DNA from 2 places in the Paenibacillus violae genome. Region 2 is predicted to be linked to the other one. Evidence: riboswitches for the same ligand, from Rfam matches in the RefSeq annotation. Region 2 holds a riboswitch; the other holds the start of a gene.
What was found. Region 2 has a riboswitch for S-adenosylmethionine ahead of RQP52_RS31125 (hypothetical protein). Riboswitches for the same ligand answer to the same signal wherever they lie in the genome.

Region 1 (16,225 bases), on a different contig from region 2:
CTGAAATTTGATGATGTGCTGAAGCTTGCGGGTAAAGTAACGGTGGCGAGGATGCTGGAGCGGGACGATTTCGCCAAAAGATACGCGGCTAATCAACCGATTCATGTGCATGAATTTTTCTACCCGTTAATGCAAGGCTACGATTCCGTTTCACTTGAGACCGACATTGAGCTTGGCGGTACGGATCAGACATTTAATATTTTGATGGGACGCACGCTGCAAGGCGCCTATGAGGTGAAAGACGGCCAAGTGGCTATTCTGATGCCGCTGCTCGAAGGGCTGGATGGCACGCAGAAAATGAGCAAAAGCTTGAAAAATTACATCGGTATCGATGAGAACGCGAATGAAATTTTCGGCAAAACGATGTCGATTCCGGATTCGCTTATGCTGAAATATTATGAGTTAACGACTGCGATCTCAAGCGAGGCGCTTCAGGAGTTGAAAGAGGGACTGGAGGCGGGTTCCGTCCATCCAAGGGATGCCAAGATGAAGTTGGCGAAGGAATATGTGCGTATGTATCATGGTGCGGAACAAGCTCAAGAGGCTGAGCAGCATTTTATTACGGTCTTTCAGAAGCGGGCGCTGCCGGACGATATCGAAGAAATGCAGATCAGCGAGGAACTTCTCGAAGCTGGCCAGATCGCCATCATTAAGCTGCTTGTTTCTATGGGGCTGCAAGCTTCCAACGCAGAGGCAAGACGCAGCATTGAGCAAGGCGCGGTGAAAATTAATGAAACGAAAATGACGAATATCCATGAAACACTCCAGCCGCAGGACGGCGATATTGTTCAGGTAGGAAAACGAAAGTTTGTGAAAATTAAGCGGGTTTCGCCATAACCTAAAAAAGGGCCTCTTGAACAGCAATCCGCTGCTTCAAGAAGCCCTTCCTTTTATTTATAGCCATTCTTTTTTACGGAATAAAATATACATAGCAATACCTAACACACCCATAAACGCTAAGACGAACTCATCGCCGTGAGCGACATGGAGCCCTAGAATGTTATCAAAGTTCATTCCAAACACCCCTGTAATGAACGTCAGCGGCATGAAAATGGTTGTCAGCGCGGTAAATACCCGCATGATATCATTCGCGCGATTCGCCAGGCTGGACTGGTAAGCTTCTCGTAAGTTCCCCATCAGATCGCGGAGCGTATCGAATGTATCCACTATTTTGACGGCATTCTCATAAATGTCGCCAAAATATTTCTGAAGCTGGTGGTCGATCAGCCTGAGATCCTTCTTGCCGAGTGTACCGATCACATCACGTTGTGGAACAAGCACTTTTTTGAGCCAGAGAATTTCCGAACGAAGTCCGATGATCTCATTCAAGTGCGTTTTTTTGGTCGCTACCAGAATATCTTCTTCCAGCTTTTCAATCTTGGCCTCGATACGGTCACCAACCGCAACGTAGTTATCGACGACAAGATCGACTAGATGGTATAGGAAACGATCGGCGCTGTTGACCTCCTCTTCCCAGAGAAACGGCTTTAAAGCGCGAAGTTCATTGATTTTTTGTCTAGTAACGGTAATAATGACATGTTTGCTAAGAAATAGATTAAGTCCGCGAAGGAAAATCTCCTCATCATCAAAACGAATGCTATTTATCACGATAAAATAATGCGAATCATAAAATTCAATCTTAGGACGCTGCTCCTCTTCGCTCAAACAGTCCTCCACGGCCAAATCATGTAGATGGAATAAAGGTTGAAGAAGTTCTAAATCCTCGATCCCTGCATCGATCCAATAAAAGCCTTGTTCTGGAGGTGTTAGTGCGACAGACACGTCTTCGACCAATGTGAAAATGCCATTCTGAACCCACCGTGTTTTCATCTGATCCACCCCTTTGCATGGAATCAGCCGGTTACGTTCATCATGTGCGCGAGACTACGAATGATGGAATAACCGACTGCATTCCTACACTATAAAATTTACAAAACTTGCAGGTGCTACTCCTCGGTTCCCCGTCCAAACGTATGCCCCCCTTTTGCGTCCATGTCGAATAATACTTGTCTAGTATAACCCTTCATATACCCTGTTTCAAGCCAAAAAGTTTGGCGCAACAAGTAAGAATGTGCTTTAGATACTCTATGGATTCAGGGCTTGTTCGGTGTCAAAAAAAACCGCCATGAATTACATGGCGGCTTTCAAGATCTTTCCTTTCATTTCTTGATAAATGTCTATCAGTTCAGGATTACCTCGGAGCAGCAGATCTTCTTCACTCTCTGCTCCGTAGACTCGACATAATAAGGCAGCGGCATCCTCAGCTTGTTGCCTAGTTGGCTTCGATGTTTCAATTAGAGCGAAATATCGATTTAATGAAGCGAAAGCAGAGAAGTTATCCGAAGATGGTGCGGACATAATGGACCCCCTTTTGATGGTTAGATAATGTAATCAGTTTGATATTTATTTAACCCTGTTTTGAGCTATTTAAACACCAAATCACGATACATTTCGTATCAATAATATCATAGATGGACAGCCTGATGCAATTTCTTTGTTTTTGCAGGTTGTCAGGATCGGTTAATGTCTTGACTTTACATTATTTTATAGTATGATGATTTTAATCGCATACGTTTCATTTTCTTATCAAGAGTAGGTGGAGGGACTAGCCCTATGACACCCGGCAACCGACAAACCTTTGCAAGCAAAGGGATGCACGGTGCTAATTCTTGCGGAACCGCTTGTAACAAGCGAATCTGGGAGATAAGAGAAGGACATTGACAGTGACATTCCATGGCCTTTCTCTGATTCCAGAGAGAAGGCCATTTTTGCATTTCCATACACCCAAAATAAACCATGAAGAGGAGTGAACAGGATGCCGATCAAGATTCCTGACAACCTGCCTGCCAAAGAAATTTTAAACCAAGAGAACATCTTCACCATGGACGAATCTGTCGCGTATCACCAGGATATACGTCCACTTCGCATTGCTTTGTTAAATTTGATGCCTACCAAAGAAACGACCGAGACGCAGTTGCTGCGCTTGATTGGGAATACGCCGCTGCAGGTGGAATTCGTTCTTCTGCATCCGAAAACTCATACATCCAAGAACACCTCCGTTGAACACCTGGAGATGTTCTATAAAACTTTTGACGATATTAAAGAAGAAAAGCTGGATGGCATGATTATTACGGGTGCCCCAGTCGAACAGATGGAGTTTGAAGATGTGAATTACTGGGAGGAGTTGACGCAAATCCTGAATTGGAGCAAAGAAAACGTCACTTCAACCTTGCATATTTGCTGGGCAGCCCAAGCGGGCTTGTATCATCACTTCGGGGTTCGTAAATTTGCGCTGGACAACAAAATATTCGGTGTATTCCCGCACACGGTAGAGGTGCCGAATACGAAGCTGCTTCGCGGATTTGATGAAATTTTCCACGTGCCGCAATCGCGCCACACGGATGTTCGCCGTGAAGACATTGAGCGATGTCCGGACCTGGAGATTTTATCCGAATCAGAGGAATCCGGTGTTTATATCGCGGCAACACGTGATGGCAAACATATCTTCGTAACGGGCCATTCCGAGTATGATGCGAATTCATTGAAGTGGGAGTACGATCGGGATGTGAGCAAAGGACTTCCTATTGATATCCCCAAAAATTATTATCCCAACAATGATCCTAGCCGGCAGCCTTATAACACTTGGAGAGCCCATGCGAACCTGCTGTTCTCCAATTGGTTGAACTATTATGTGTACCAAGAAACGCCTTTTGAGCTTACCGCTAATATCAATGAAAGCCTGGCAAGTGCGTCTCTGTAATTCGAACCCAAATCATGAGGAGGAACTCCCTTTGTTGAAAATCGAAAGTCGTCTCGCCCAAATTGGCTCCATCGAAGAACCTGTAACCGGAGCTGTCAGCTTCCCTGTTTATCAAGCTACTGCTTTCCGTCACCCGAAGCTCGGTCAAAGCACCGGTTTTGACTACGCGCGTACCAAAAGCCCAACTCGTAAAGTGCTTGAGGATGCGATCGCTCAATTGGAATCCGGAGATGCGGGTTTCGCATGTTCATCCGGCATGGCAGCCCTGCAAACGGTTTTTGCCTACTTTAGCCAAGGCGATCATTTGATCGTTTCCTTGGATTTATATGGCGGTACGTACCGTCTGCTCGAGAAAATCATGTCTCGCTTCGGTGTGACGGCTACGTACGTAGATACGAACGATTTGGACGGCTTGGAATCTGCCTACCGTTCGAATACCAAAGGGCTGATCATTGAGACGCCGACGAATCCACTCATGATGATTACAGATATCGAGCTTGTATGTACATGGGCCCGTAAGAAGGGTATTGTGTCCATTGTCGATAACACGCTTTTAACTCCTTATTTACAGCGCCCATTAGAGCTGGGGGCAGACATTGTCGTTCACAGCGCGACCAAATATTTGGGTGGACATAACGATGTGCTTGCCGGTTTAATTGTGACCAAGGGCAAGGAGCTTTCGGAGCAGATGGCCTTCCTTCACAATTCGATTGGAGCCGTGCTTGGGCCGCAAGACAGCTGGCTTTTGATGAGAGGTATGAAGACATTGGCGCTTCGTATGGAGCGTCATGAACAGAATGCAACAGCCATCGCGAACTTCCTGCTGGAGCACCCGCTGATCAGTGATGTTTACTACCCGGCACTGGAGTCTCATCCAGGTCATGCTATTCAAAACAAACAATCGAGCGGAAACACAGGGATTTTCTCCTTTAAAGTGAAAGACGCCAGACTGGTTGAGCCGATTCTGCGTCACATTCAGCTTATCGCTTTCGCTGAGAGCTTAGGTGGCGTTGAATCGCTGATGACATATCCAGCTGTACAAACGCATGCGGATATTCCGCTTGAAATTCGCCAACAAATCGGCGTGGATGACCGCCTTCTGCGCTTCTCTGTCGGCATTGAGCATCAGGATGACCTTATAGCTGATTTAGCGAATGCGCTTAGCCAAGCACAAGCAGAATTAGAAGGAGAATCCCTGTAATGAGCCATTCACCGAACGATAAACGCAAGCCGCACGGCAAATTCGCTACCAAACTCATACACTTTGGCGCTGAAATTGATGAAGTAACAGGTGCTTCCAGCGTGCCTTTATATCAAGCGTCAACCTTCCATCAAGCCGATTTGGAGGTTTCTCCGGAGTATGATTATACACGTTCCGGAAACCCAACCCGTCAAGCCTTGGAAGACTACATTGCCCTTCTCGAAGGCGGAACGCGCGGCTTTGCTTTTGCTTCTGGCATGGCCGCGATTTCCTCGGCATTCATGCTTCTTTCACAAGGAGATCATGTGATCGTGACGGAAGACGTGTATGGCGGTACATACCGCTTGCTTACAACGATTATGAATCGGATGGGGGTCGAATCAACCTTTGTTGATATGACCGATATGGCCCAAGTTCGTGCAGCGCTGCGTTCTAACACAAAAGCAGTGTTCCTGGAAACACCTTCCAATCCGACCCTCAAAATCACCGACATCGCAGAAGTAGCTGCTTTTGCCAAAGAGCACGATTTGCTGACGATGCTGGATAATACATTCATGACGCCATATCATCAACGTCCAATTGAGTTAGGGATTGATATTGTACTTCACAGTGCAACCAAATTCCTGGGTGGACACAGTGACGTCCTGGCTGGACTTGCCGTAGTTGCGAATGACAGCTTGGGCCGCAGAATGAAGCAGATTCAGAATGGATTAGGCAATGTTCTTGGCATTCAAGATTCATGGCTGCTCATCCGCGGAATGAAAACTTTGAAAGCCCGTATGGAAGTGTCGGAGAAAAGCGCGCAAAGATTGGCACAATGGCTATCTGAACAGCCTGACGTTGAGGTCGTGTATTACCCGGGTCTTCCGAACCACCCACGTAGAGAGATTCATGAAAAGCAGTCTCTTGGCTATGGAGCCGTAGTTTCCTTTGATGTAGGTTCCGGCGAAAAAGCGAAAAAGATGCTGAGCAAAGTGCGCATTCCGCTGGTAGCCGTTTCTCTAGGCGCTGTAGAAAGCATTTTGTCCTATCCGGCTATGATGTCTCATGCAGCGATGCCGAAGGAAGTTCGCCTGCAGCGAGGCATTACGGACGGTCTTGTCCGGTATTCGGTTGGTCTTGAAGACATTGAAGACATCATTGAAGATCTGGAGCAAGCGCTTCGCGGTTAAACGTTCCGGAATTCCCAGAATAGTCATATTTGAAAAAGGTTCCTACGTATGAAAGCAGCAATTTGCTGCTTTTTTGGCATGAGTATGGTACGATAAATGGATACGAGCCATCAGAAATTAAAGGAGTGAAGAGCTGTGAAACCGATCGATCGTATTTTAAATAAAGCACAATCAGGCGGCCGAATTGATGTAGAAGAATGCATTACACTGTTCGAATCCGATCAAATAGAGAAAATTGGCGATACTGCGAATCAAATTATGAAGAAATGGCATCCGGACCCGATTACCACGTTCGTTATTGGCCGGAACATCAACTATACCAATATTTGTGATGTATACTGCAGATTCTGTGCGTTTTATCGTGCGCCTGGTTCAGCTGAAGGATATGTATTGCCGGACGAGACGATTTTCCAGAAGATTCAAGAGACACTGGATGTCAACGGTACGGAGATCCTGATGCAAGGCGGTACCAACCCGAACTTGCCATTCAGCTATTACACGAACATTCTTCGTGAGATCAAGAAGCGTTTTGACATTACGATGCACTCTTTCTCACCAGCTGAAATTATGAAAATGAAAGACGTTTCAGACGGATTATCCTTAGAAGAGGTAGTTCGCCAATTGCACGAAGCTGGACTGGATTCCTTGCCTGGCGGCGGCGCCGAAATTTTGGATGACCGTACTAGACGCAAAATCAGCAAGCTCAAAGGCTCTTGGCGCGACTGGATGGACGTCATGCAAACCGCTCACAAAATTGGTATGCACACAACGGGTACCATGGTAATCGGTTTTGGTGAGTCGATGGAGGAGCGCGCGCTTCACATGCTGCGTATCCGTGATGCACAGGACGACGTATTGATGCAGAAGCTTAATACACCTGGTTTCCTTGCATTCATTCCGTGGACGTTCCAACCGGATAATACGAACATGAAGGCGGAGAAAGTAACGCCTGAAGAGTATTTAAAAACACTGGCGATTAGCCGGATTATGCTCGATAATGTGCCGAACTTCCAATCTTCTTGGGTTACAATGGGACCTGAAGTGGGTAAACAGACCCTGAGCTATGGCTGCAATGATTTCGGCTCTACGATGATTGAAGAAAACGTGGTATCCGCGGCGGGCACGACACACAAAGTTAACGTTACCTCAACGCTGGACATCATCCGCCAAGCGGGCAAAATCCCTGCGCAGCGGAATACGAAATATCAAATTTTGCGTGTTTTCGATGACGAAAACGTGAAAATTGATAAAGATTTTGTTATGCAGAATTAATAATAAAGAGGCCTCCTTCCACTAGTGTAGTGGTTGGAGGCTTTTCTGCGTTAATTATCGCACTTCCTTCAAGGGAGCGGTGTGAATGATCGTTTTATTTTTACCCGTTTTCTTGGCTGTGTATAGGGATTGATCGGCGCCGGCGAAAAGCAGCTCTTTGGAAGTTCCAGGTTGGTACTCGCTGAGCCCGATAGAGATGGTGACAGATTGGCCGTTCAGCTCTTCCTGTTTCATTTGGGAAATTTGCCAACGAATTCGTTCGAGCAGGTCAAACACCACATCAGTGTTCTTCTCTGTGAAAATGATAGCGAACTCCTCACCGCCATATCGTGCTACAAAATCATTGAGACCCACATGACTTTTCAAGGTGCTGCTGACGTTCTTCAAAACGGCGTCACCGGCTCTGTGGCCGTAAGTATCATTGACTTTCTTGAAATTGTCGATGTCGAGCACAGCGATATGAATGCAGAAGTGACCTAAAGCGTTTTGCACAATAAGCTCATCCAAGTATTCATGGAAGGTAATATGATTGTACAAATCGGTTAGCGCATCTGTTTTGGAGAGCTTGTCCATAATAATATTTTTGATCAATAGTTCCTGTTTCAACTCCGTTGTTATTTGCAAATTGTTCAGGATTTCAACACCGCGCTTGATAATGCCGAATGTAATGATCGAAATAATGGTCAGCACCGGCAATATCGTCAGCAGATCTATGAAGGTGTAATCTGCGAGTAAGCGCAATTTGACAAGAAAAAGAATAGAGAAGGAGACTAGAGATAAACCTATGGAGTATATAATCTTAGAAAATTGCAGGTAAAAAATAGAAACGAAAATTGGAAGCAAAAGATAAAGGATAACTAGATTTATTTCATAATTGAAGAAAATAATCGTGAAGGATAAAATCGCACCGCCGCTTATAATCTGGTAATCCAAGTGATTTTTATAAAATTTATTGGTCGTTTCCAGCATAAGCAAGATGAGGATCATGGTAAGGACGGAGACAATGAGATGCCCTGACGTAAGGGATGCATCCCTTTTTGCAGTGAAAGAGTAGAGAAGTTCGAAAGGTAGTTGAATCATGACCAGGAACCAGTAGGTGTTCAGCAGCTTGCGGTTCCAAGCGTGTCTGTGCAGTTGATATGCGTCTATTTGCATGGATACTCACTCCAATATGAGACTAAAGCACTACGATGACTATCATAGCATGAAAATTTGTGGGATTGGAATAACTTTACTTAAAGATTTGATAAAGAATACTGAAAGGAAATGGCAATTTGTTCGTTGTATATCTCCTACCTATCGACCATATACTCTTAAGAGGAGGATGTATTGATGGAAGGAGTGAGGGTATGGAGCTGTTTACTATCGTGATCATGAAGGTTGATGAGTCCTATGTGCGTTCGCTAAGCGCTCAAATCGAACGTGAGCTGCAACTTTTACATATGGTTGAAAGTGGATGGACTATTGCATACGAATTGTCAGAAACACATGCATATATCCGCCTGGAATCGAAGCTGACGGACGAGGAAATTTCAGCGATGCGACGCCAAATGTTGCCGAATCTGGCTGGTGTATTGGCAGATCACATCATTGCGGACAAGGAATCAAGTATCTTGCGTCAATTGCTTATCAAAGAGTTTAAATATGAGGCCAAGGAAGATTTGGAAGCTATCGAAGGGTACTGTAAACCAACGGTTTATACAGATACAGGGACAGAGGACTTCCCTGTTCTTACCAACAGTTTCGGCATTCAGCGGCGCAGACAAGTCTTAGTCGACCAGCTAATGTTGGCATTAGAAGAAACTTCAAGGCTCAGTTTGGACGGCTTCCTGCATTTCCGTTTGCAAGATTACACGGACGAGCTGCGGGAAATCGCGGAATATGCGATAGACGAATTCATGATGGATCGCCAGTACCAGGAATTTATTTCTCTTTTGCAATATTTTGTGTATATTCAAGAAGCCAAAATTCCGGTTGTTCATCTCATTCACAAAGGCGGGCATGAGTTTGTTATTTTGAATGATCGTATGGAACTCATTGATGCCAATGAATTTGATGCTTCTTTCAAGATGGAAATGTTGGAGAAGGACATTAATTTTGAAGATATGATCGTGAGCACGTTGATAACGGTATCTCCTGCAAACATCTATATTCACACGAGAGACGCTGACATGACGATTATCAAAACGATTAGGCAAATCTTTGAAGATCGAACGACGGTGTGCTCCTACTGCCGAACATGTGACATTTATTTGGGGGAAGCCAAAAAACAAGACCAACTATCCCCTTGACCTTGGACGAAGAGCCAATTATAATAGTGAGCGAAGGCGTTAATCAAAGACAAGAACTTTCTGCAAGAGCTGTACAGAGAGAGGAGACCAGGCTGCAATCTCCTTCAGTGAAACAGATTGTTTACCCCTTTGTAGCCGTGTTGTGGAATTCTGCCTGATTTGCAGGCTGTTAGTATACAACACCGGAATCATTCCCGTTACCGAATGCTGATGAGGATTCGCCATGCTCGATAAGACATGCAGCGAATCGAACTAGGGTGGAACCACGAGCTGAGCGCACTCGTCCCTTATGGGATGCAGTGTGCTTTTTTGCGTTCAATCATATATATATACAGGAGGAACGAAGATGGTTGTACAAGTGAAATTACCAGATGGCGCAGTGAGAGAGTACGCAGTTGGAACGACCATTGAGCAAGTGGCGGAATCCATTTCTTCCGGATTGAAGAAAAATGCGGTAGGTGGTAAAGTGAACGGAAAATCGGTTGATTTGTCGTTCGCTTTGGAAAATGATGCTGACGTTGAGATTTTAACGCTCGACAACGAAGCGGGATTGGAAATGTATCGTCACAGTACAGCTCATTTAATGGCTCAGGCTATTAAACGCATTTATGGCGAAAAGGCTGTTAAATTAGGAATCGGACCTGTCATTGAAGACGGATTCTACTACGATATCGATTTGGAAACGCCGTTGAATCCAGAGGATTTGGTGAAAATCGAGAAGGAAATGGAACGTATTTCTAACGAAAACCTGGCGATTACTCGCCGTGTGGTTTCCCGTGAGGAAGCGATTCGCATATTCACTGAGATGGAAGATCCGTACAAACTTGAATTAATCCGTGATTTGCCGGAAGATTCCGTGCTCACGATTTATGATCAAGGTGAATTCTTTGACCTATGCCGCGGACCGCATCTGCCATCAACTGGCAAGATCAAAGCTTTCAAACTGTTAAGCGTAGCTGGTGCCTACTGGCGCGGAGACGCGAAAAACAAAATGCTGCAGCGTATTTACGGAACTGCGTTCCCTAAAAAAGCGCAGCTGGATGAGCACTTGCATTTGCTTGAAGAAGCGAAAAAACGTGACCACCGCAAGCTGGGTAAAGAGCTGAAAATGTTCGCATTCTCCCGTGAGGTTGGTCAAGGGTTACCGCTTTGGCTGCCAAATGGAGCTAAATTGCGACGTACAATGGAACGCTACATTGTAGACTTGGAAGAGCGTTTAGGCTATCAACACGTATACACTCCGGTTCTTGCCAACGTGGATCTATACAAAACTTCCGGTCACTGGGATCACTATAGCGAAGATATGTTTCCAAAAATGGTCATGGACAATGAAGAACTAGTTCTTCGTCCGATGAACTGCCCGCATCATATGATGGTCTATAAGAGCGATATGCGCAGCTACCGGGATCTGCCGGTTCGTATCGCAGAGCTTGGCACCATGCACCGTTATGAGATGTCAGGCGCATTAACCGGTCTACATCGTGTTCGCGCTATGACACTGAATGACGCTCATATCTTCTGTCGTTTGGATCAAATTAAAGAAGAGTTCTCACGTGTAGTTACTTTGATCCGTCAAGTTTATGCTGATTTCGGCATTACGGATTACCGTTTCCGCCTTTCCTACCGCGATCCTAAGGATACTGAGAAGTACTTCCAAGATGATCAAATGTGGGAAACTTCCCAACGCATGCTGCGTGAAGTTGTAGAAGAGCTAGGACTTCCATTCTACGAAGCTGAAGGGGAAGCTGCATTCTACGGTCCTAAACTTGACGTACAAATCAAAACAGCGCTTAAGAAAGAAGAGACTCTTTCCACAGCCCAAATTGATTTCTTGCTGCCGGAGCGCTTCCAGCTTGAGTACACAGGGGAAGATGGCCAGAAGCATCGTCCGGTTGTTATTCATAGAGGGATCATCTCGACTATGGAACGGATGACAGCTTTCTTGCTTGAAAATTTCGCAGGTGCTCTGCCAACTTGGTTAATGCCAGTACAAGCCAAAGTCATTCCGGTATCGCCTGCCTTTGAGGAATTCTCAAATAAGGTTACTGAGCGTCTATTGGCTGCAGGTATTCGTGTTGAAGCGGATAACCGCAATGAAAAGCTGGGTTACAAGATTCGCGAAGCGCAGCTGGAGAAAATTCCATTCATGCTCGTTGTCGGGGAAAATGAAGTAACGAATGAAAGTCTGTCTGTCCGTAAACGCGGTCAAGGGGACCTGGGTACACATCCGATTGATCAAGTTATCGGCATGATCAATGAAGAAATAAGCAAAAAACTATAATCATATAAAACGAAAGCAGAGAAGAGTGATTCTTCTCTGCTTTTTTTGTTTTCAAAATTAGGCATTTTGGTATGTATAAGGGAACGCAAAGGGGGCATTTTAATCAGTGAGTCTGCATATGGAGGTTTAATTCTGGAATGAACTGGACAACCTGCAATAGTAGGGGAGGTATCGAAACAATGTTTACTGCGTTATTTACGAAGCCCAAATGGCTTGGAACATGGATGATCATGAATGTTTTGATTGCGCTTTTCGGACAAGAAACAAGAAACACGGCAGAAACCGTAAGCCATATACAAGTGCCGCACCAAATGGATGCTCCGAGCAATTCGGAACCTGTTTCTGTGCCAGTAACACAAGATCGTAGGCAGCAAGTTAATTATCGCTATGTGCCGAAACTGGACTCCGATTTGTCCAAGCTTAAGTCGGTTGAAGTGACGGCTACCGGCTATTATGCGGGTAAAGAATCCACGGGTAAAAATCCGGATCATCCTGAATACGGGATTACCTTTTCAGGAATCAAAGTAAAGCGGGACGACAAAGCGCTATCGACTATCGCTGCAGACACGAAAGTCTTTCCGTTGGGCACGGTTTTGTTTATTCCGGGATACGGTTACGGGGTAGTTGCCGACACGGGAAGCGCGATTAAAGGGAAGAAAATTGACTTGTATTTTGACACGAAAGATCAGGTCTACAAGGAATGGGGCAAAAAAACCGTCAAAGTCTTTATCGTCAAGCAGGGGAGCGGCAAGGTGACGGAGCTCATTTGGAATCAATTGAAGGATGAGATCTTGTCTCCTACCAAATCGTTATAAAAATGGTTCAGGCTAAACTTTTTCATCATAAAAAATCCTGTTTGGGAAACCATATACATACAGGAGGTGATTGAACATGGCTAAGAACAAAAACAACAAGAAAGCAGCACAAGACGTAGAATTCGCTACGGAAACTGCGGTACCTAACAAGCAGCAACAAACGAACACACAAAACCAAAACAAATAACGAATAACCATAGCGATATTAAAAAAAAGCAGGGATCCTAAGGGGCTCTGCTTTTTTTATTTCTTTTCATCGTCGCCTATTTTCGATATAATGTAGCAAAATCTAACATTTGCCCATCTGGGAGGAGTGCCAATTGCTTATGCAGGCAGAGACGAAACTAAAAGCTTGGTTGTATGGTCTTATTCTCATCGGTATTGCCTTAAGTGTTACGGCTTTATTTTCAACATCTTTTTGGTTTACGGCTGCGAGTTTGGCTGTTTTTTTGTTTTTAGGGATATTGATCACTGTTATGAATAAGTCATCAAGCGTTTCACTCGACTCTGAAAAGCAGCAGCAGGAGCAATTCCGAACCTTTATTCAGGAATCACAAGTCGTGGCTGATCGATTGGCAGCGGCGGTAGAAGAAGTGAATCGCTCAATTAGCCAACTTCTGTACATTGCCGATGCGTCCATTCAAGGGGAAGAGGATCTGAAGGCTCGCAGCGATCAAGCGGTAGGACAGCTGCAGGAAGCGTTCGCAGCGATTCAGCAGGTGGCGGCGGCAGCCGACCATATTTTAGACTCATCGTTACATATGCACAAAGAGAGCGAACAGACCAAAGACACGGTTGTCGATGTATGCCGCTCCCTGAATGCCACAGACGAAGTCATGAGCGATCTGCATATCAATAATGATACGATGCAGCGTAAGATTCAGGATCTGACCACTCATACTTCTAAAATCGAAGAAATCAATACGTTCATTGCTGAAGTGGTCAATCAAACGTCGTTGCTTGCTCTTAATGCTTCCATTGAAGCCGCTAGAGCGGGTGAGCAAGGGCGGGGCTTTTCGGTTGTCGCACAGGAGATCAAGAAGCTGGCTGCACAAAGCCATGAAGCGGTGACAACCTCATCGGAAATTCTGACCGCTATTGAGAGTGGCGTTGCGCAAGTTGTCGCAGCAGTTGCAGAAGAGAAGAAGTCGGTTGCTTTAGGCATTAGCGAAATGAAGGTGATGAAGGAAAAGATCGATACGATTTTCTCGCTTATCCTGCATGTCAACAATCTCGTTGCAAGTACGACAACCTCAACCAAAACGCAGTCCACCTTAGTAACAGGTACGAGGTCCTCGCTCGGACAAGTGGTAGATTTGATGAACGAAACCATGAACAGCGTGGAGAACACGCTTTTGCAAATGAAAAAGCAGCGCCAGGAAGTTTCGATGCTTCAGCACATCAATCAAAATCTTGATCGCTCGTCGACAGAGCTTATCCAAGCTATTCAAGCCGTTGGTTTGCAAAATACGAAAGGGACAACCAACGTTAATATTCAAGAGATGAAGCAGCTGCTCAGCGCTCTTGTCCTCAAACCTGACATCACTTCCTTGATCGATGGGAATCATGCCGCTCAATTAAGCGCAGTTTTGAAGAAAACAGATGGTATTGAGGCGATCTGGTCGAACCGGGCAGACGGGACCTTCATCTTTTCACTGCCTGAAGCCGGCCTTGTGAATGGGAAGGGGAGAGAGTGGTGGAAGCGGGCGATGGCCGGTGAACTCTTCGTTTCGGAGGAATACGTGTCAGCTATTACGAAGAAACCGTGTATTACTTTATCCAAAGCGATAATAGGTGACACGGGAACCCCGATTGGTGTCGTAGGAATCGATTTAATCTTGAAATAATGGTTCTCAAAACCATAGTTTTAGTGTAAAATAAGATTACTGTGATGAATGTTAACATGGAGAGATAGGTGAGTGACTATGCTGAATGCTATGCGACTGGACGGTAATTCTCAAAAGACATCAAGGAAAGCCGCGGAGGTATTTCCTTTCTTGGAAGCTTACATTGCCCGCAAGGAGCAGCAGGCTTTAGAGATTGAGCAGGTAGTGGAGCGTTACGAAATGAAGAGAATGAAGGAAGAGCGGGCTTATCAGGCGATGTCTTCACTTCGTCGCATGTTTACGGGGAAGAAACCTGACCATCATCTGGCCGTTGAGTATATCCATTATGTGAAGAAGCCAATGGAGCAAGTGAACAAGTTGCGTGCCGAAATAGCACGGGCCAGACAGATTATGAACGAATCCAAGCCTGGCGAAGACATCACCATGCCCGATGATTTCGAAGAGCTGCTTAACTAATAACAAATTAAAACCCTTCCGTCTGGAAGGGTTTTTTGCTGTCGATTTTATCCTCTTTTCAATTGTTCCAAGTCCAGAAAACCATCCTCCTGGCTATAAGCGGGAACCCCGTGGATCCCTACGTCTAACCCTACGAGCTCTTCGTCACTGCTTACGCGCAGAGGTACGATGAGGTTGATGAGCTTCATGACACCCCATGTGAGGGCAAAGCCCCAAATACAAATCGTAACGAGACCCAATGCTTGAACACCTAACAGTCCAAATCCGCCGCCATAAAATAAACCGGCTGTACCTTCGCGGACAGCGTCAGGCTGTGCGAACAAGCCTACAGCCAGTGTTCCGATACTGCCGCTGATGCCGTGCACGGGAAACGCTCCGACGGGGTCGTCAATTTGTCTGGCTTCCAGCATTTCAGTTGCGTAGACCATCGCGATGCCGCAAACAGCTCCAATGAAAATGGCGGCAACATCACTGACGAATGCGCAACCTGCGGTAATGCCGACGAGCCCTGCAAGCGCGCCGTTGATAACCATCGGCGGGTCAGCCTTGCGATAGCGCAACATCGTAAACAGGATGCAGGTTGCGCAGCCTGCAGCTGCAGCCAACATGGTCGTTACGGCAATATGGCCGATCGATGTATTGGTAGCACTTAGCGTACTGCCGGAGTTGAAGCCGAACCAACCAAACCATAGGATGAATGCGCCTACGGAAGCTAGCGGTAAATTGGACGGTGGAACGATGTTGGCCGATCCATCCGCAGAGAATTTACCGATCCGCGGGCCGATGATCATAGCGGCAGCGAGTGCCGAGAAGCCGCCAAGTGCATGAATGACAGCCGATCCAGCGAAATCAACCATGCCTAGCTTGCCGAGCCAGCCACCGACTGACCACACCCAGTGACCGGCAATGGGATAAATTAAACCTGTCATGGCAATGGTGTAAAGGATGTAAGCTCGGAAGTTGATGCGTTCGGCTACAGCTCCCGATACGATGGAGATAACAGCGATAACAAAAGCGCATTGGAATAGCCAATAGGTTTCATGTGAGATGTTAAGCACGATGTGTGTCAAATCTCCTCCCATGAAAAAGCCGCTTGTGCCGATGATTCCCCCTGCGTCTTTGCCATACAT
Region 2 (16,225 bases):
GGTAGCGATAGGCCTCCTATTAACTTTCGGGAGCTCCTTCTACTATTTGATGGATACGATACTCCCTGTTTACCAAAATGGACGTTTGTCCCAATTGTATGAGGAAAACTGGAAATACGCTTTTATTATCATTTATGAGACGGCCATGAATTTATTTTATGTGATTTTTCCAGTCATCATCGGTTATTGCATATTGAAAAAAAAGAAACGATTGAAATATTTGGCGATATATTTTTACTTGATCAATTTTGCTGCGAATGTTGGCTATTATTTTATTTCAAACACCATTGAAGAAATGGCGACTTACGAACTAATGGGGGAACAAGGCAGAAATATTGTTAAATCATTCGTTACTTGTTTAATCTGGATCCCCTATTTTATCAACTCAAAAAGAGTGAAAAATACATATACGAATTAAAAAGAAAAAGGCAGCCTATCTAACCAGATCGGCTGCCTTCAGTCCTCTTACCATTTTATCCCTCTAATGAGTCGAATGATCTCTTCTTGCTCCTCACCGCTAATCAGCCATGTCCGGATTTCGTTGATGATTTTATCCAAATTCGTGTACCCTTTCGCCAGTCCGTTTAATCTTGCTGCCAATGTTGCGTTGGTCAGTTCTTCCTCGGTTGGAAAAAGAGTTCTCAACTTGTCGATGGCATCGGGATACCGTTTCAAATAATATTTCTGATGTCTGTCCTCAGCTGGGTAAAAGCCTTTAAAAGGAGCAACCTCGGTGTCCGGCATGCCCTTTCCTTGTTCCTCGCTGTTCGCCATGACTTTGTTGACTACGCTCATCTGATTAGGGTCGCGATACAACACTATGGATCTGTACTGCCGGCCTTTGTAATCATTTATATTTACTGGATTATGGTTGCTCCAGAACACATGCAGGATGGCTTCCAAACTCACGATGCTGGAATCAAAGTCCATTTCGACGGTCTCGGAGTGGTCTCCAAGCTGCCGGTAAGTAGGGTTCTCTACCGTTCCTCCAGCAAAACCCACACGTGTTCTCGTGATACCGGCCAGCTGCCCGAACAAAGCATCCGGACTCCAGAAGCACCCCATCCCCAGGGTTACCGTTTGGTTGTTGCTGTTATTCATCGCGCTCACCTCCATATGTTGTGACAAAGCTACTGCGACTGGACTTGTTCCGTACCGCTTCTCGCTCTAAGAAACATGCGAAGGGACAATAGAAGCATCAGTACGCTGATGATCACGCACCCGATAATCAAACTGTGAAAGTGCGCGGTTGTGATTTGAGTGCTAAAAACTGTTCCGAGCAAGCTCGAAGATAATATGGTTCCCATAAAACGCGAAGTCATGAACATGCCCGAGGCAATGCCGGTCTCTGCTGTTGTAACATAAGAATACAGGGCGGTTTGCAGCCCGAGATTCTGAAACCCGTTGCTGATGCCAAGTACAGATAAGCAGATAAAAATCCAAACCGCAGTGGAGCTATCGTGAATCGTTAACAACAGGGAGGTTCCAGCCACAACGAATAACGTACCGACGAGCAGTGGAGTTCGCGAACCGGAACGGTCAATCCACCTGCCCACAAGGGGGGTAACGAGGATGCCGAAGCCTGAAATGGAAAGCATGATTAATCCCACTTCTTGCCCATTGTAATGCCGCACCTGCTGCAAATACGAAGGGATACCAAACATAATTGAGTAAAACACAATGTTGACTAAAATGAATTGCAAATAAACGAAGCAAACATCGACATTCCGCTTAAGAAACAGGACATCGATAAACGGCTGCTTTCGCTTGGATTCATACCAGTAAAAGCCTGCGCTGAGCACTAGACTAAGCAGGAGCAGCAGCCAGTTGACACCGGATTTGAACGATAGGAAAAAGAACAGCCAGCTAAAGATCAGCGCGGTAAAAAAGACGATGCCAGTTATGTCCAAAGAACCTGCACCTGCCTGCTTCCGGGGTGTATCCTTAGGCATCATTCGGAGAGCGAGTACGAATGACACGACGATAAACGGAAAATTAATGAGAAAAATAGACGGCCAGTCGCTATATTGGATCAAAAATCCTCCGAGCGATGGACCTAGTGCCGCTGAGGTGGAGGAGAACACCGACATGACACTTAGCGCTCTCGCTTGATTCGTCGTAATGACCGAGCGGATGATGCCCATGCCATTTGGGAATAGGGCGGAGCTGCCGATCGCTTGAATGACACGAAACGTCATCAGCCAGCCAAAGCTCGTTGAAAGCGGCGCCAGCATGGAGGAAACGGTGATGAGGGCGAGTCCGAGCATGAAGATTTTTTTACGGCCGAATAAATCGCCGACCTTCCCCATGACAGGCTGTGCGACCGCACTAGCGACATAGTAGGTTGCAATAAGCCATGAAATCGAGGCATACGTGACATGAAACTCTTCCTGCAGCCTGGAAAAAGCGACGGAAATCATGGTCGTGTTCAAAGGGTTGAGCAACGTCCCCAAAGCTACAGCTGTAATGAGCCATAGATGGCCGGTTTTGTTTGATTTGGCGGTATCTGACAAGAAGATGAACTCCTTTCAATGGTTCTGCAATCTAACATAAGTATTTTTTAATTGCCAATTTATGTTTAAAAGGAGATATACGCTTGAGCATGATTGTATAAGTAGGCCCGATCCAAGATATATTTTTGACCCTTGTGCGGTTGTGAGACTGATTCCGTTTGTTCAATTAGATCCTGTAAGGCGGACTCCATCAATTCTTTTCTCACGGGTCCCCACGCCTCTTGTTTTAGCAGCGTATAGTTCATACTTTCGGTCAAAGTCAGCCCTTTTATCCGCTGAAAAAGAGCAACCCACGTAGTCAAATCGCACTTCAGGCTTCTAGAAGGGATTGCAAATTCCTTGAAGCCAACAGCCCCCGCATTAGTGGAGATAGCAAGAAGTCCATAGATATGTTCGACTCCGTTTGCAAGTTGCAGCTCATCGATGAGCTCGTGGTCATACCGAAAACATTCTATTCGGGTAATCTTGACTGTTGAATGCAGCAAAGCGATTTGAAGGGGAGGGCGATCCTGGTAAAATTGGGCGGTTTCCATAGTCGTAATTCTTTCATTCATTGTGATTGACATCTTGTCACATCCTTAAACAAGTGTAATGGCTCGAAAAAGCAAAAATGACCTTCTCTGGAAACAGAGAAAGGTCATAGGAATTCAAAGTCATCGCCTCGCTCTTATCTCCCAGATTCGCTTACCTAATACAGCGTTTCCGCAAGAATTAGCACCGTGCATTCCTTTGTGATCAAAGGTTTGTCGGTTGCCGGGTATCATCGGGCTAGTCCCTCCACCTACTCTTGATAAGAAAAATCAACCTATTCGATTACGTTCAATATTACTACAAAGCACTCTGTTGTCAAGGGTAAAATTATGGTTACATATTTACAAAATTTATAAATGAAAAGGTAAACCAAATTAATACAAGCAAATTATCATGATTATGAGTGTCATCAAATTTTAGTGAGAGAAGGAGTGATCTTATGAAGCTAGTTGTAATGGGAGATTTGCATTATCACGAAATTGATGAAACAATTCCAGGTTGGTTAGAAGCACGGAATGAATTCTATGAAACTCTGCTGGGACGATTTTTAGAATTGGAAGGTGATGCTCATATTTCTCTGGGGGATTTGACAAATTACGGGCATTCCTCGGAGCTTCGTGATGTGTATGCGTTGCTGCGAGAAAGTGATAGAACGTTCTACCACGCTTTGGGCAACCATGATCTGTATGCTCAAACGAGAAGGGAAGTACTCGAAATAACGGGACAACATCGCTATCACGCTGTAGAAAATGAGAAAGCCGTGCTTGTCTTCCTAGATACAGCTAAAGAAATGGATTTTGAGGATTGGGGAGGCTCGGTTGACGAACAGCAATTGACATGGTTTGAAGATGTCATAACGGCATCGGGGACGAAACCCGTCTTAGTTTTTGCTCATCATCCGGTACATAACACGACAACCAATTCCGATAAAGATAAAGGCTCCATTCACCCAAGCATCGATATGTGGAAGATCTTAAGCAAGAAAGAAGGCGTAGGGATCTATTTTAACGGGCATACGCACATTGATTCTATTGTTAAGCAAAATAATTGGACGTTTGTTCAACTATCTGCTTGTCTCGATCAGCATGGATTACGGATTGTGGACGTTGAACAAGATGAAATTCGTATTTCAGCTATTGATTTTACGGATGCAGCCCTGACAGGGAATGTTGAGATGTTATACAACAATATGAAACATTTTAGACATAATGCTAGCGCACGCGGGACAGATTCAGAACGGGAGTGCATCGTCTCTTTGCGAATAGAAGCGGAACAACGATAGTTCCTGATCAAGGGAGGTCTTGATGGATGAAAAAGCTTAAGCATGACGAAGGCGGAATGTTTTTTGAAAGATTAAGCACGCACCGCATGGTGGCTTCCATCAAGGAGCCAAAACAAATCGAAATTGCCTTATCTCTTAAACACCAATTAAGCGGTGTATTCCTCTTAACCGGTCATATCGGCGTCATTAAAGGCTATGTAGATTTGTTCAATAAGCACCAGCTGCCTGTCTTTCTGCACTTGGAGAAAATAGGAGGCTTAAGTACCGACGCTTATGGTATGGACTATTTGGCCAAAGTGATTAAACCAACGGGCATTATTACGACGAAAACGAATGTTGTAAAAACAGCGAAAAAAATGGGCTTGCTTGCCATTCAACGCTTTTTCCTAGTCGATACGGAAGGCGTGGAGAACATATTCAAAAGTCTTGCTCAAGTGGAGCCAGACATCATTGAGGTCATGCCGGCACGAATTCCGCAGATGATCGGAGAAATCAAGAAGTTCACGACTCTTCCCATTATTACAGGCGGTTTGGTGTACGAACGAAGCCAGGTCATGGATGGATTTAAACACGGAGCAACGGCAGTATCTGCTTCCAAAACAGATTTATGGCGAGAGATCTATGCGACCGAAGAAAACATCATTCGGAATATTGGTTGATGGAATAATTTTCATAATATTAATAACCACTTAACACTCATTTAATACTGGGCGATTATGATGAAGCCAGACAAGTAAATAGATGTAGGTTGGAGTAGTGGAGAAGCCTGATTAGCGGCCGACTTGAAGTCGGCGGTTGATTTAGGCTTCTTTCTTTTTAGGTTCATACTAAAAAATTGGGAGGAACTACAAATGTTTAAGAAAAAATTAGTATCGATTCTTGCGGTAAGTTCAATCATCATGCTTTCAGCATGCGGAACAGGTGGTGCGGGAGACAAGGCTGTTTCGGGTTCTGCCAATACGGCTTCCTCTCCACAAGGCAAAATCGTCATTAAATATTGGACAGCTAACGGTGGGAAAATTGAAGAAGCCAAACAAAACCTTGTGAAGAAGTTTAATGAGTCACAGAACAAAATTGAAGTTCAGCAAGCCAACCAAGGCAACTATGATGATCTTCATGCGAAAGTGCAAGCGGCATTCGCTGCTGGGAACGCACCTGCCGTTTTTGACCTCGAGATTGCCTCTACCGGGATTTTCGCCCGCTCAGGCATGCTTGTAGATTTGACTCCTCTTGCAGCAAGGGATGAGGCGCAAGTCAATATTAAGGATTTTAACCCTGGTCTTATGGGGAATGCGTATATTGATGGCAAGCTGTATGGGATTCCATTTATGAGAAGCACCCCGATCTTTTACAAAAATGTCACGATGCTAAAAGATGCCGGTTTGGACCCTGCCGGTCCGAAAAACTGGAAGGAATTAGAGGAATATTCCCGCGTGCTGAAAGCAAAAGGGAAGACTCCGATGACGATGGCCGTTGGTGTTTGGGAATATGAGGCGCTCGTTGCTCAAAGCGGTGGTAAGGTACTAAGCGAGGACGGGAAAAAAGCTACTTTTAACTCTCCTGAAGGCGTTGCACCTGTAGAGTTTTGGAAGAAGATGTCCGATGACGGCTTGATCAAATTTACGGTAGGAAAGACGGCAGGTGCTGACGCGGAGAAAGACTGGACCAACCAAATTTCCGCTTTTAAAATCGGATCTACGGCAGGCGTTTCAGCAAGCTTAGAGGTTGCGAAAGGAAATAACTTCGTAATGGCAACCGACTTTATGCCTGCTAATAAATCTTATGGAGTTCCAACAGGCGGATGCCAATTGGCCATCACGTCCAAGCAGAATGACGCTGAAAAAGAAGCAACTTGGGAGTTTGTGAAGTTCATGACATCCAAAGAAAACACAATCTATCAGCATAAATATGTAGGCTACCTGCCTAACCGTCTATCTGCTTTGCAAAGTGAAGAGCTGCAAAACTACTATAAAGAGTTCCCGCAATACAAAGTAGCTTCCGATCAATTACAATATGCTGTCCTTCGTCCGAACGCAAATGCTTACGCTGAAGTTTCGAAAACGATCATCGATGCTATGACGAAAGCCATCCTTGAAAAAGATGTCAAACCGCAAGATGCCATGAACGAGGCTGCGGAAAAAGCGAATAAATTGTTGAGCAAGTAATCAGGGTAAGGAGATGAACGTATGGCAAAGATCCAACTAGTCAATATCGGCAAAAAGTATAAAGACGATACGATTATCAGCGGTCTGAATCTGACGATCAAAGATGGGTCATTTACCGTGCTTGTCGGCCCATCCGGCTGCGGCAAATCAACAACCTTGCGCATGATTGCAGGACTTGAAAAACAGACCGAAGGACAAATATGGATTGGCGACAAATGTGTAAACGATACACAGCCTGGACTTAGGGATGTCGCCATGGTTTTCCAAAACTATGCGTTATACCCAACCATGACCGTACGTGAAAATATCGAGTTCGGGCTTAAGAACAGAAAAGTACCCAAAATGGAGCGGGAAACGTTAATCCGCGATATCTGTGAAATCGTTGCGTTAACGCCTCATCTGGACAAAAAGCCGCAAAACTTGTCCGGGGGACAGCGTCAGAGGGTTGCCTTAGCCCGGGCGATGGTCAAGAAGCCCAAAGTATTTATTTTGGATGAGCCGCTCTCCAATCTGGACGCTAAGCTGCGCAACCAGATGAGAACAGAGTTGATTCAGCTTCATAAAAGGCTGGGCAGCACATTTGTTTATGTTACCCATGATCAAGTGGAAGCAATGTCGATGGGCGATGAGATCGTTGTTATGAATAAAGGAGTTATTCAGCAGTCGGACTCGCCTTTAAAGCTTTATAATGATCCGGTAAATGTTTTCACAGCGCAGTTTATCGGTACCCCTGCGATGAATGTTTTTGATTATGGCCATGTACAAGGGTTAAAGGTAGAGGCAGCTTCGGAGATCGGGTATATCGGCTTCCGGGCTGAACATGTGCTCATGTCTCCGAAAGATCGCACAGACGGGTTTGTCATGGAAGGTGAAATTATTACCAGAGAAAGCCTGGGAGCGGAAAATATTTATCAGATCGATTCACACATGGGGACGTTTTTCGTAAAAACCTTCCTTACCGCTTTGGAAACGAATGATCATATTAACGTATTGATTCCTTATGATCAGCTTTACTATTTTGACTTACAGGGCCAAAGAATTCGCGACATATCCAGACATGTACAACGTGAGAAAATCCTTGTTGCTGGCGGCGGTGTTTAATATGACCATATGGGGAAAACTGCGTCCGTATGCCATGGTGGCTCCGGCCATTACCGTGTTTTCGTTGTTTTTTATCTATCCGATTCTTTATATGATGTACCTGAGTATGTATGATTGGAATTTTATTAGCCCTAACAAGAACTATGTCGGGATGCAGAACTTTACGGATCTCTTAACGGAAAAAGAATTTATACAAGTAATAAACAACACATCCATCTATACCGTTTTAACGGTTACGTTCATCATTGGACTTTCCTTAATTTTAGCGCTTTGGCTGAATAAAACGGGTGTGTTTCAAAGTTTTGTGCAAGGAGCGATCTTCAGTCCGCATATCGTTTCTTGGGTATCCATTTCCATGATTTGGGCTTGGGTGATGGACCCGCAATATGGTTTATTAAACTGGTTTATCGGTTTGTTCGGCTTTGCTAAGCTCGCCTGGCTCTCCTCGCAAAAGACATCGCTGATTTCGTTAGTTATCGTCGCCGTCTGGAAGGGGCTTGGCTACAATACCTTGGTATTTATCGCCGGTTTGCAAAGCATTCCGAAGGACATCTACGAAGCGGCAGCACTGGATCGGTCGAAGCCTTGGACGACTTTTTACAAGTTGATACTTCCGATGCTTTCGCCTACAATCTTTTTCCTGGTGATCATTAATATGATTGGATCCTTTCAGGTTTTTGAGACGATCGCGATCATGACGCAAGGTGGACCGGTTAACACAACGAATACCCTTGTTTATTACATATACGAATACGGTTTCCGGTTCTTTAAAATTGGTTACGCCTCTGCGGCGGGAGTCATCCTGCTGTTCATTGTCGGCGTGTTAACCATCATCTACTTTAAACTGATGTCCAAACGCGTACATTATCAATAAAAGGAAGTGATTCCACTGAAAGCTGAACAGATCATGGATGCGGATCGTACGTTGTTATATGTAAACAGTAAAGAAGAAATTGCATCAAAAATACTACAATATGTAACCCGTGCAATTAGCGTGATTGGCATGATTGGGCTCGTCCTCATTTTTGCAATGCCCTTCATATGGATGCTCTCTACGTCCCTTAAAACGCTGCCGGAAACGATGATTTTCCCGCCGAATTGGATTCCAAAACAGTTCATTTGGAGCAATTATGCCAAAGCGTGGGGATCAGGCCCGTTCTTACACTATATTTCGAACAGTATCATAATCTCGATCAGTATTCTCGTTTTGCAGATGCTTACGATTATTCCAGCGGCTTATGCCTTTGCTCGTTATAAGTTTAAAGCGTCGGGAATTTTGTTCGGCATGGTGATGGTGACCTTAATGATCCCATCTCAATTAATTTTCTTGCCGGTTTATTTACAGTTGAGTGCTTGGAAGCTCCTGAATACGCATCTTGCGCTTATTCTTCCCTTTGCGTCCAGCGCCTTCGGCATTTTCCTCTTGCGGCAATCGTTTAAACAAGTGCAGGAAGAATTAATTGAAGCAGCGCGGCTTGATAGCGCCAAAGAGTGGCAAATTATTGTGAAATTAATGGTGCCTATGGCGAAGCCGGTGCTGGCGACCTTTGCTTTGTTCAGCTTTATTGCGCATTGGAACGATTATTTCTGGCCGCTTGTTATGACGACAGATGATGTTGCGAGAACGCTGCCTTTAGGGATTGCCAAGATCCGGGAAGAAGAAGGGGTCGCGAATTGGAACGTGCTTATGGCCGGGAATATGATTCTGGTAACGCCAATTCTCATTGCTTTCTTTTTTGCACAAAGACATATTATTCGAGCTTTCGTGTATACCGGGGTAAAATAATCCGTTGAAAATTAAATAGGATGGAGAAGGAGGTGTGATCAACTGGGATCATGCCTTTTTCTTTTGAAATTGATAAGCGTGTGATTTTTATCACATACATCTCTTTTGCTGAAAGCTACAATAAAAGCATAAAAGAAAAAGGAGATGGTTCGGATGATGAAGTGGCTCAGAGAGAATAAGTACGCAGCAATGTTATTGACACTCGTTCGGTTGTATGTGGGGTTGGCATGGATCGTAGCCGGATGGCACAAAATAACCGGCGAAAAGGCATTTGACGCTACAGGCTACTTGAAAGGTGCCATTGCTAAGCCGGTTCTTGAGACAGGTACAACGGATTTGGTCTATGGCAACTTTGTAGCTTTCTTGAAAAACTTCGCGCTTCCACACGTTGGCATCTTTAATGTAGTCATTCCTTGGGGCGAATTATTGGTCGGTTTGGGGCTTCTGTTGGGGGCTCTGACAACAACAGCGGTCTTCTTCGGATTAATCATGAACTTCATGTATATGTTCGCAGGAACAGTTAGCACGAATCCCTGGTTAGTGCTGCTTGGTTTCATTGTCTTGGCAGCTGGTGCCAACGCGGGGAAATTTGGGGTAGATCACTTGATCTTACCGTATTTGCACAAATGGTTCGATAAGATCGTTAACAGATTTCATCTAACATTTAAGCTTAGATAACATGAGGGTAGAATCAAATGAACGAATTCAGCAAAGCGCCTGTTCTTCCACTCATAAATGGAGAGAAGATCAGGTGCTTTCGTATAAAAAACTTGGGAGGGATCAGGCATGGAGGTTAATGTGGAGAGTCGCCATATCGGACTCGCTTCTTCGAATCCGGCCAAACTTGCTTATGCAACGGACCGTTTGGCCGATGAACATGAACAATTGCGAAGACAATTACGGAGTCTCGAAGCGAGTGCCAAAGAAGTGAGCTGGATAGATAATACGGCGGAAGGCATGCACATTCTTCAGGATTTAAGACTTAAGGCAGTACATTTCGAGGAGGAACTGGAGTGGCACGCCGCGTGGGAAGAGCAGGAGTTGTACCCTTTCCTGATCAACTACTTTCATAGTCAGCAAGCGCCTACGATCATGCCATCCTTTTGGGTCCTGGAAAAAGATCATCAATTAGGTGTTTCATTTCTTCAATCGTTCAAGGAGGCCGTCGTCGATATAACGCCTATTTTCAATAAAAAGCAGTTAACCGAAACGGCCTCGTACCTCTTGCAGGCGTGCTTGATATTAAATGATCATCTCACCATGGAAGAACAGTTTGTTTTGCCTTTAACGGATAGGGTGCTAATGGATCTGGAATCCTTCTTTTCATAGGAGAAATGTGACGAGGAGATAGGGGCTATTACATTCTGCAAATTTCTAACGGACAGTTTTCACAATGACAAATATTTCGCAGATAGTTTGCATTTTTAATAACAATTTGACCATTGCGATAGGTAATCGCATCTTCTTTTCTCATTTCGCTTAACATTCGGTTGACACCTTCGCGTGTAGAACCAATCATATCCGCCATTTCTGCGTTGCTAAGTTTATAATCGATCAAGGTATGCTCGCCTGAAGGTACTCCATAGGAGTTACCAAGTCTTATTAATAAAGAACAAAGCGCCCCGGGCTTCCCATACATCATTAAATCCCGAAATTTGGCTTCGGTCATCCGGTGCATGAGCCCCATCCATTTCATGAATTCAATAGCCAGATCACTGTGCTGCTGCAGAAGTTCCTCAAGGTCTTTGCGCATAATGACCCCAACTTTGCAGTCAGCGGTAACTTCGGCACTGAAGTTTTGCACCGAATTCTGAAAGGGGTCTATTTGCCCGAATAAGTCACCCGTTTGATACAAATGCAGGATGAGGCTTTTGCCTGCTTCTGACGTTTTGGTGATGCGAACTCCGCCTTGGAAGACGTAGAACAATCGGTCTGCCGGTTCACCTTCCCAGAACAGATACTCACCTTTTTTGGCCAGCTTCATCTGCATAGCGTTTTTCAATCCATTCAAATTAGTCTCAGAGAAAAATTTCATCATAGTGGTTCAGCTCCTCCACGGTTCTTGGCTATCTTAATCATAGTCCTTTTTAACACTTTTGTTTATCAGGAGTTTCACTGATTTATGAACTCATTTCCTGATACCGAAATCAGGGTTTTCCCTGACAGACAAGAAGGATGGAACCGCCTACAATGGAAGTAGAAAGGATTTCGTTCGGATTCATAAAGATTGGAAGTGGTAAAATGGCAGCAGGTCAAGTGAACATCATGGATGATTTAACACGACTTCGAGATATGACGTCAAGCGATTTCATCGCGTTGGCTCCTTTCGTCGATCAACCAGCGCGTAGGCGTTGGATGTACATATTGGGAAATAAGAATGATCGCTGTCAGCAAATGGTGATAAAAATGGGGGAAGGCCTGGCGGGCACAGCCTTGCGTCTAGGCAGATGGGTTAAATTCGACGCTGCCAATCCGAGAGCAGTTCAAGAAAGGCGCGAATGCCCCGTCATGCTTGCCGAGCAATTGCAGACTGCTGCCGCATTCCCGCTCATAACAAGTCCTTCTACTGGGATGAAGGGGCTACTTTTTATCGGAAGACGGACGGATCGTGGCTACGAAGAAAACGAAATAAAAGCAATTCTGGCAAACCTCGAAAGGTTAGCAACCTATATAGAGGGACCTTGGAAGGCAGCCTCAAAATGAATGGCATTTCTGGATGGGGCTTTTTTTGCTATGATGGGAACAGGAAGCTTAAACCGCGGAGTAGCCGCTAAAAGGGGGAAGGGAATGCTAAAGATTCTGGTTGTGGATGACCATGCTATCGTAAGATCGGGGCTTGTTATGCTGCTAAACGGCAAGCATGACATGGAAGTGGTCGGCGAAGCCGCCGCTGGTGAAGAAGGTATTCAGGCTGCCCAGATGCTTACGCCGGATGTCGTGTTAATGGATCTAAGCATGCCTCCAGGTATGGACGGACTTACTGCGACTGAAAAATTAAAGCAATTAATTCCAGACATGGCAATTTTAATTCTTACGATGCATGATGACGATGAGTATTTGTTCAGGGCCATACACGTTGGTGCGTCCGGTTACATTTTGAAAAGCGCCCCTCATGAAGAATTATTGACAGCCATTCGTTCCGTTGCGGCAGGAAATGCTTACTTATATCCAACGGCTACCAAAAGGCTGATGAACGAATATATGGAACGAATGAAAAACGGGGAGAATTCCGGCACGTATGAATCGCTCTCTGAGCGTGAAAGAGAAGTTTTGGCACGCATTGCGAAAGGTTTTTCCAATAAAGAAATTGCTGAGCAATTGGTAATTAGTGTAAAGACGGTCGAATCGCATAAAAGTAATGTGATGGAAAAGTTAGGGTTAAAAACACGCCCGGAATTAGTGAAGTACGCGGCTAAGAAGGGGCTGTTGAACTTTGAATAAGGAGCATATGCCTGAATCGGAGCTATTGCAGGACTTGAAACAATCCCTTAAGCAGCTATCTGATGTGAAATTTGCTCTCGACGAGTCTTCCATCGTTGCCGCCACCGATGCCAAAGGCAAGATTCTTTATGTCAATGATAAGTTTTGTAAAATCTCGCAATACGCCAGGTCCGAACTCCTTGGGAAAGACCATCGGATCATTAATTCCGGTTATCATGATAAAACGTTCATGACAGATTTATGGGAAACGATTTCCGCAGGCAAGGTCTGGCACGGTGAGATTAAGAATAGAGCCAAAGATGGCACCTTCTATTGGGTCGATACGACGATTGTCCCTTTTGTGGATGATCAAGGTCGGGCTTATCAATACTTAGCGATCCGTAATGAAGTAACGCAATTGAAGCGGGTAGAGGAAGAATTACAGCTGATGATGTCACAGGTTATGCAGATTCAAGAGGAGGAACGCAGGAAATTCTCGCGAGAATTGCATGATGGCATTGGGCAAAGTCTGTTCTCTTTGTTAATACAGATGGACCGACTCATTGGAGACGAACCGGAATCTGAGATGGGGCATCTCCGGCAAAATGTCTCGGCCATCATCGAAGAGGTGCGAAGTCTGGCGTGGAAAATTCGGCCTTCCGTCTTGGATGATCTTGGTGTTGTTCCTGCGATTCGCACGCATATCGAAAACTACACGGATCACTATGGCATTCGAGTGAAACTGGATAGCAATTTGCGTAAGAGACTAGGAGCCCTTGAGGAGACTACGATCTATAGGGTTATTCAGGAGGCCCTTACCAACATAGCGAAATACGCGGATGTGTCGGAGGCTATTGTCCTTGTACACGAGAAGGAATCGGCTGTAGAAGTGGAGATCTCGGATAAGGGAAAAGGCTTCGAAAGAGGGCGGAATTCTAAAGGCGTCGGCCTTTTTAGCATGGAGGAAAGAGCAAAAAGTATCGGAGGCAAACTGGATATTTTCTCTGAAATAGGCAAAGGCACGAGAGTGCGGTTAACGATTCCCCGTAAGGCCGATTGATTGAACCAGGGTGGGAACTAGAGTCCCTTATTTCTCTGAAAGGGCATGTTTTTCACGAGGAGGGGAACTACAGTTCGCTATTTCGCTGGTTTCAGCTGAAAAAAGGGCTACGGAGGACAAATAAAACCCCGTAGTTCCTTTGAGATGGAAAAATTCTCGTTTTTCTCCGAATAGAGAACTCCAGTTCCCCTATCTGGCTTAGTTCTAGCTAGAATGGGGAGGAGTTCCGCAGTTGATGGTCGGCTCGCACCAAGTAACCATACTGCTCAGCACGACCGCCTCGCACCAAGTGACCATACCGCTCAGCATGTCCGCCTCGCACCAAGTAACCATACCGCTCAGCACGACCGCCTCGCACCAAGAGACCATACCGCTCAGCATGCCCGCCTCGCACCAAGTAACCAACTGCTCAACACGACCGCCTCGCTCCAACTGGCCATACCGCTCAGCACGACCGCCTCGCACCAAGTGACCATACCGCTCAGCATGTCCGCCTCGCACAAAGTGACTATACCGCTCAGCATGCCCGCCTCGCACCAAGTAACCAACTGCTCAGCACGACCGCCTCGCTCCAACTGACCATACCGCTCAGCATGCCCGCCTCGCACCAAGTGACCAATCCGCTCAGCATGCCCGCCTCGCACCAAGTAACCAACTGCTCAGCACGACCGCCTCGCTCCAACTGACCATACCGCTCAGCACGACCGCCTCACACCAACCAATCTGCGCCGAATCACCGCTTCGCGTCCCGGCTCACGCCCCTTTGTCTATGTTGTACTCTGTACAACATAAAACAGCTTTTAACCCCACCACCCCGATCTTCATTGCACAAAGTACAATGAATTCAACCCAAATAGCGCGAAAACTGCGCTATCCTGCCCAAATCGTTGCACACAGTACAACGTAGAAGGCGGCAGCGGCCGATCTGAGGCCTCTATGCTGCACAAAGTGCAACATAGAGGAGGCATTGGCCAATATTGGGGCTGTTAAAAGTACCCTCAGAAACATCTCTCCAGCTAACTCTCTTTTTGATCGAATCGTCTATGATTATGGATGGAATCCCCCATTATTAATTTCAATAATTGGAGTATCTTTAATGAAAGTAGAACGTCCCTTCTCTGTTATTACCTCGTAAGTATACTTCCGAATTTCATGAAAACGTTACCAAAACAACTAAGATTTCGTGGGGGTTTGACCGCCGCCATGCGTCGGCAACTCCGCGCGCGGTTGGAAACTGCTGATCAACATATATGGCATTCCTATTTTCTGTGAAGGGGGTGATGATAGCCCGCTCATTGTCCAACTCGTAAGGAAAGATGTTCTTAGACTGGCCAATCGAAAATATGCCATGGAGGTGTCGATTCTCTTGCGTAAAAAGAGTAATCAGATTTCGCTAGTGTTAATCTTAACGCTGCTTTTCAATGTGCTTATGATCTGCCCTGATAACGTTCCAACGGTATCAGCGGAAAGCGGAAGTTCTTCTGTCACGGATACTACCTATGAACCCGTTTCGGTTTTTGATAAAGATTTCACTACCACGCCTCTAGGATTAACAGGCTCCGATCTTGGATTCGATTACTCCTCCTATACGTCAGGCTCGGCTTCGGCGGTCATTGAAGCAGATCCCTATACAGGGACTCGAGCTCTTCATCTGAAAGCAAATGGTATTGTCACGGATGGAGCATTAAGAAATGAATTTCAAATCAGTAAGACTTTCGGAGAGCCCTATACAGGAACAATTTCTACGGAAATTACGTTCATGCAAACCGGTACGAAAAAGGACGATCGCATCATTCAGTTTTTTCCATCATCCGGCACGACGTTCCTGGTTGGAGCAGGTGTGACGGCGAGCAAAGGTTTGGGCTACCTTTTATCGACAGCGCCATCAGGTTCATTAGGTGCGTATGAGCTAGGAGAATGGCATACCATTCGCTTGGATTTTAATACAGTTTCCCAAAAATACAGCTTGTACTACGATGGGAATATCGTACAAGCCCGGAACAATATGAACAAAAGTCTCCCCATCTATAATCTCAGGAGATTGGTGATTGCTGCGCCTGGTAGTTCCGGGGATCTTTGGATTCGAGGCGTTAGAGTGACTCATTCTCCCTTCATGGCAGAGCCGCCGGCACCGAAAATTGTTACTTCCGGATCGCGTAACTCGCGCGTCATGTGGACATCGGAGCATTATGCCTATGCATCAAAGTACCGGCTTCGCATTAAGCTGAAAGGCGAGTCGAATTGGAGGCCGATCGGGAATGCGACTACCCTGTATAAGGATTATACGGGAACCAATCTGATTCCGGCTTCGGATATTAACGCCTATTACGACATCGCGAAATCAGCATCTACACCACTCGTTAATGG

Region 1: it holds a riboswitch for S-adenosylmethionine, as region 2 does, so the genes downstream of both, metA (homoserine O-acetyltransferase MetA) here and RQP52_RS31125 (hypothetical protein) in region 2, are expected to answer to the same signal.

What each region holds. Positions count from the first base shown of each region.
Region 1 covers NZ_JAWCUD010000006.1:291,439-307,663, forward strand. The annotation lists gene tyrS (tyrosine--tRNA ligase) at 1-837, shown strand, start outside; gene corA (magnesium/cobalt transporter CorA) at 895-1,830, opposite strand; gene RQP52_RS19220 (hypothetical protein) at 2,131-2,358, opposite strand; SAM riboswitch class I at 2,581-2,710, shown strand; gene metA (homoserine O-acetyltransferase MetA) at 2,816-3,760, shown strand; gene RQP52_RS19230 (aminotransferase class I/II-fold pyridoxal phosphate-dependent enzyme) at 3,795-4,961, shown strand; gene RQP52_RS19235 (trans-sulfuration enzyme family protein) at 4,961-6,133, shown strand; gene mqnC (cyclic dehypoxanthinyl futalosine synthase) at 6,269-7,405, shown strand; gene RQP52_RS19245 (GGDEF domain-containing protein) at 7,460-8,560, opposite strand; gene ytxC (putative sporulation protein YtxC) at 8,755-9,696, shown strand; gene thrS (threonine--tRNA ligase) at 10,043-11,977, shown strand; gene RQP52_RS19260 (3D domain-containing protein) at 12,157-12,792, shown strand; gene RQP52_RS19265 (methyl-accepting chemotaxis protein) at 13,119-14,639, shown strand; gene RQP52_RS19270 (hypothetical protein) at 14,718-15,095, shown strand; gene RQP52_RS19275 (ammonium transporter) at 15,143-16,225, opposite strand, start outside.
Region 2 covers NZ_JAWCUD010000014.1:137,752-153,976, reverse strand. The annotation lists gene RQP52_RS31140 (DUF2569 domain-containing protein) at 1-418, shown strand, start outside; gene RQP52_RS31135 (peptide-methionine (S)-S-oxide reductase MsrA) at 466-1,101, opposite strand; gene RQP52_RS31130 (MFS transporter) at 1,131-2,513, opposite strand; gene RQP52_RS31125 (hypothetical protein) at 2,579-3,079, opposite strand; SAM riboswitch class I at 3,178-3,310, opposite strand; gene RQP52_RS31120 (metallophosphoesterase family protein) at 3,484-4,326, shown strand; gene RQP52_RS31115 (glycerol-3-phosphate responsive antiterminator) at 4,353-4,985, shown strand; gene RQP52_RS31110 (ABC transporter substrate-binding protein) at 5,178-6,491, shown strand; gene RQP52_RS31105 (ABC transporter ATP-binding protein) at 6,513-7,592, shown strand; gene RQP52_RS31100 (carbohydrate ABC transporter permease) at 7,558-8,466, shown strand; gene RQP52_RS31095 (carbohydrate ABC transporter permease) at 8,596-9,378, shown strand; gene RQP52_RS31090 (hypothetical protein) at 9,429-9,557, shown strand; gene RQP52_RS31085 (DoxX family membrane protein) at 9,532-10,056, shown strand; gene RQP52_RS31080 (hemerythrin domain-containing protein) at 10,165-10,707, shown strand; gene RQP52_RS31075 (Crp/Fnr family transcriptional regulator) at 10,736-11,416, opposite strand; gene RQP52_RS31070 (GAF domain-containing protein) at 11,569-12,081, shown strand; gene RQP52_RS31065 (response regulator transcription factor) at 12,166-12,819, shown strand; gene RQP52_RS31060 (PAS domain-containing sensor histidine kinase) at 12,827-13,858, shown strand; gene RQP52_RS31055 (hypothetical protein) at 14,063-14,398, opposite strand; gene RQP52_RS31050 (hypothetical protein) at 14,376-14,540, opposite strand; gene RQP52_RS31045 (hypothetical protein) at 15,207-16,225, shown strand, end outside.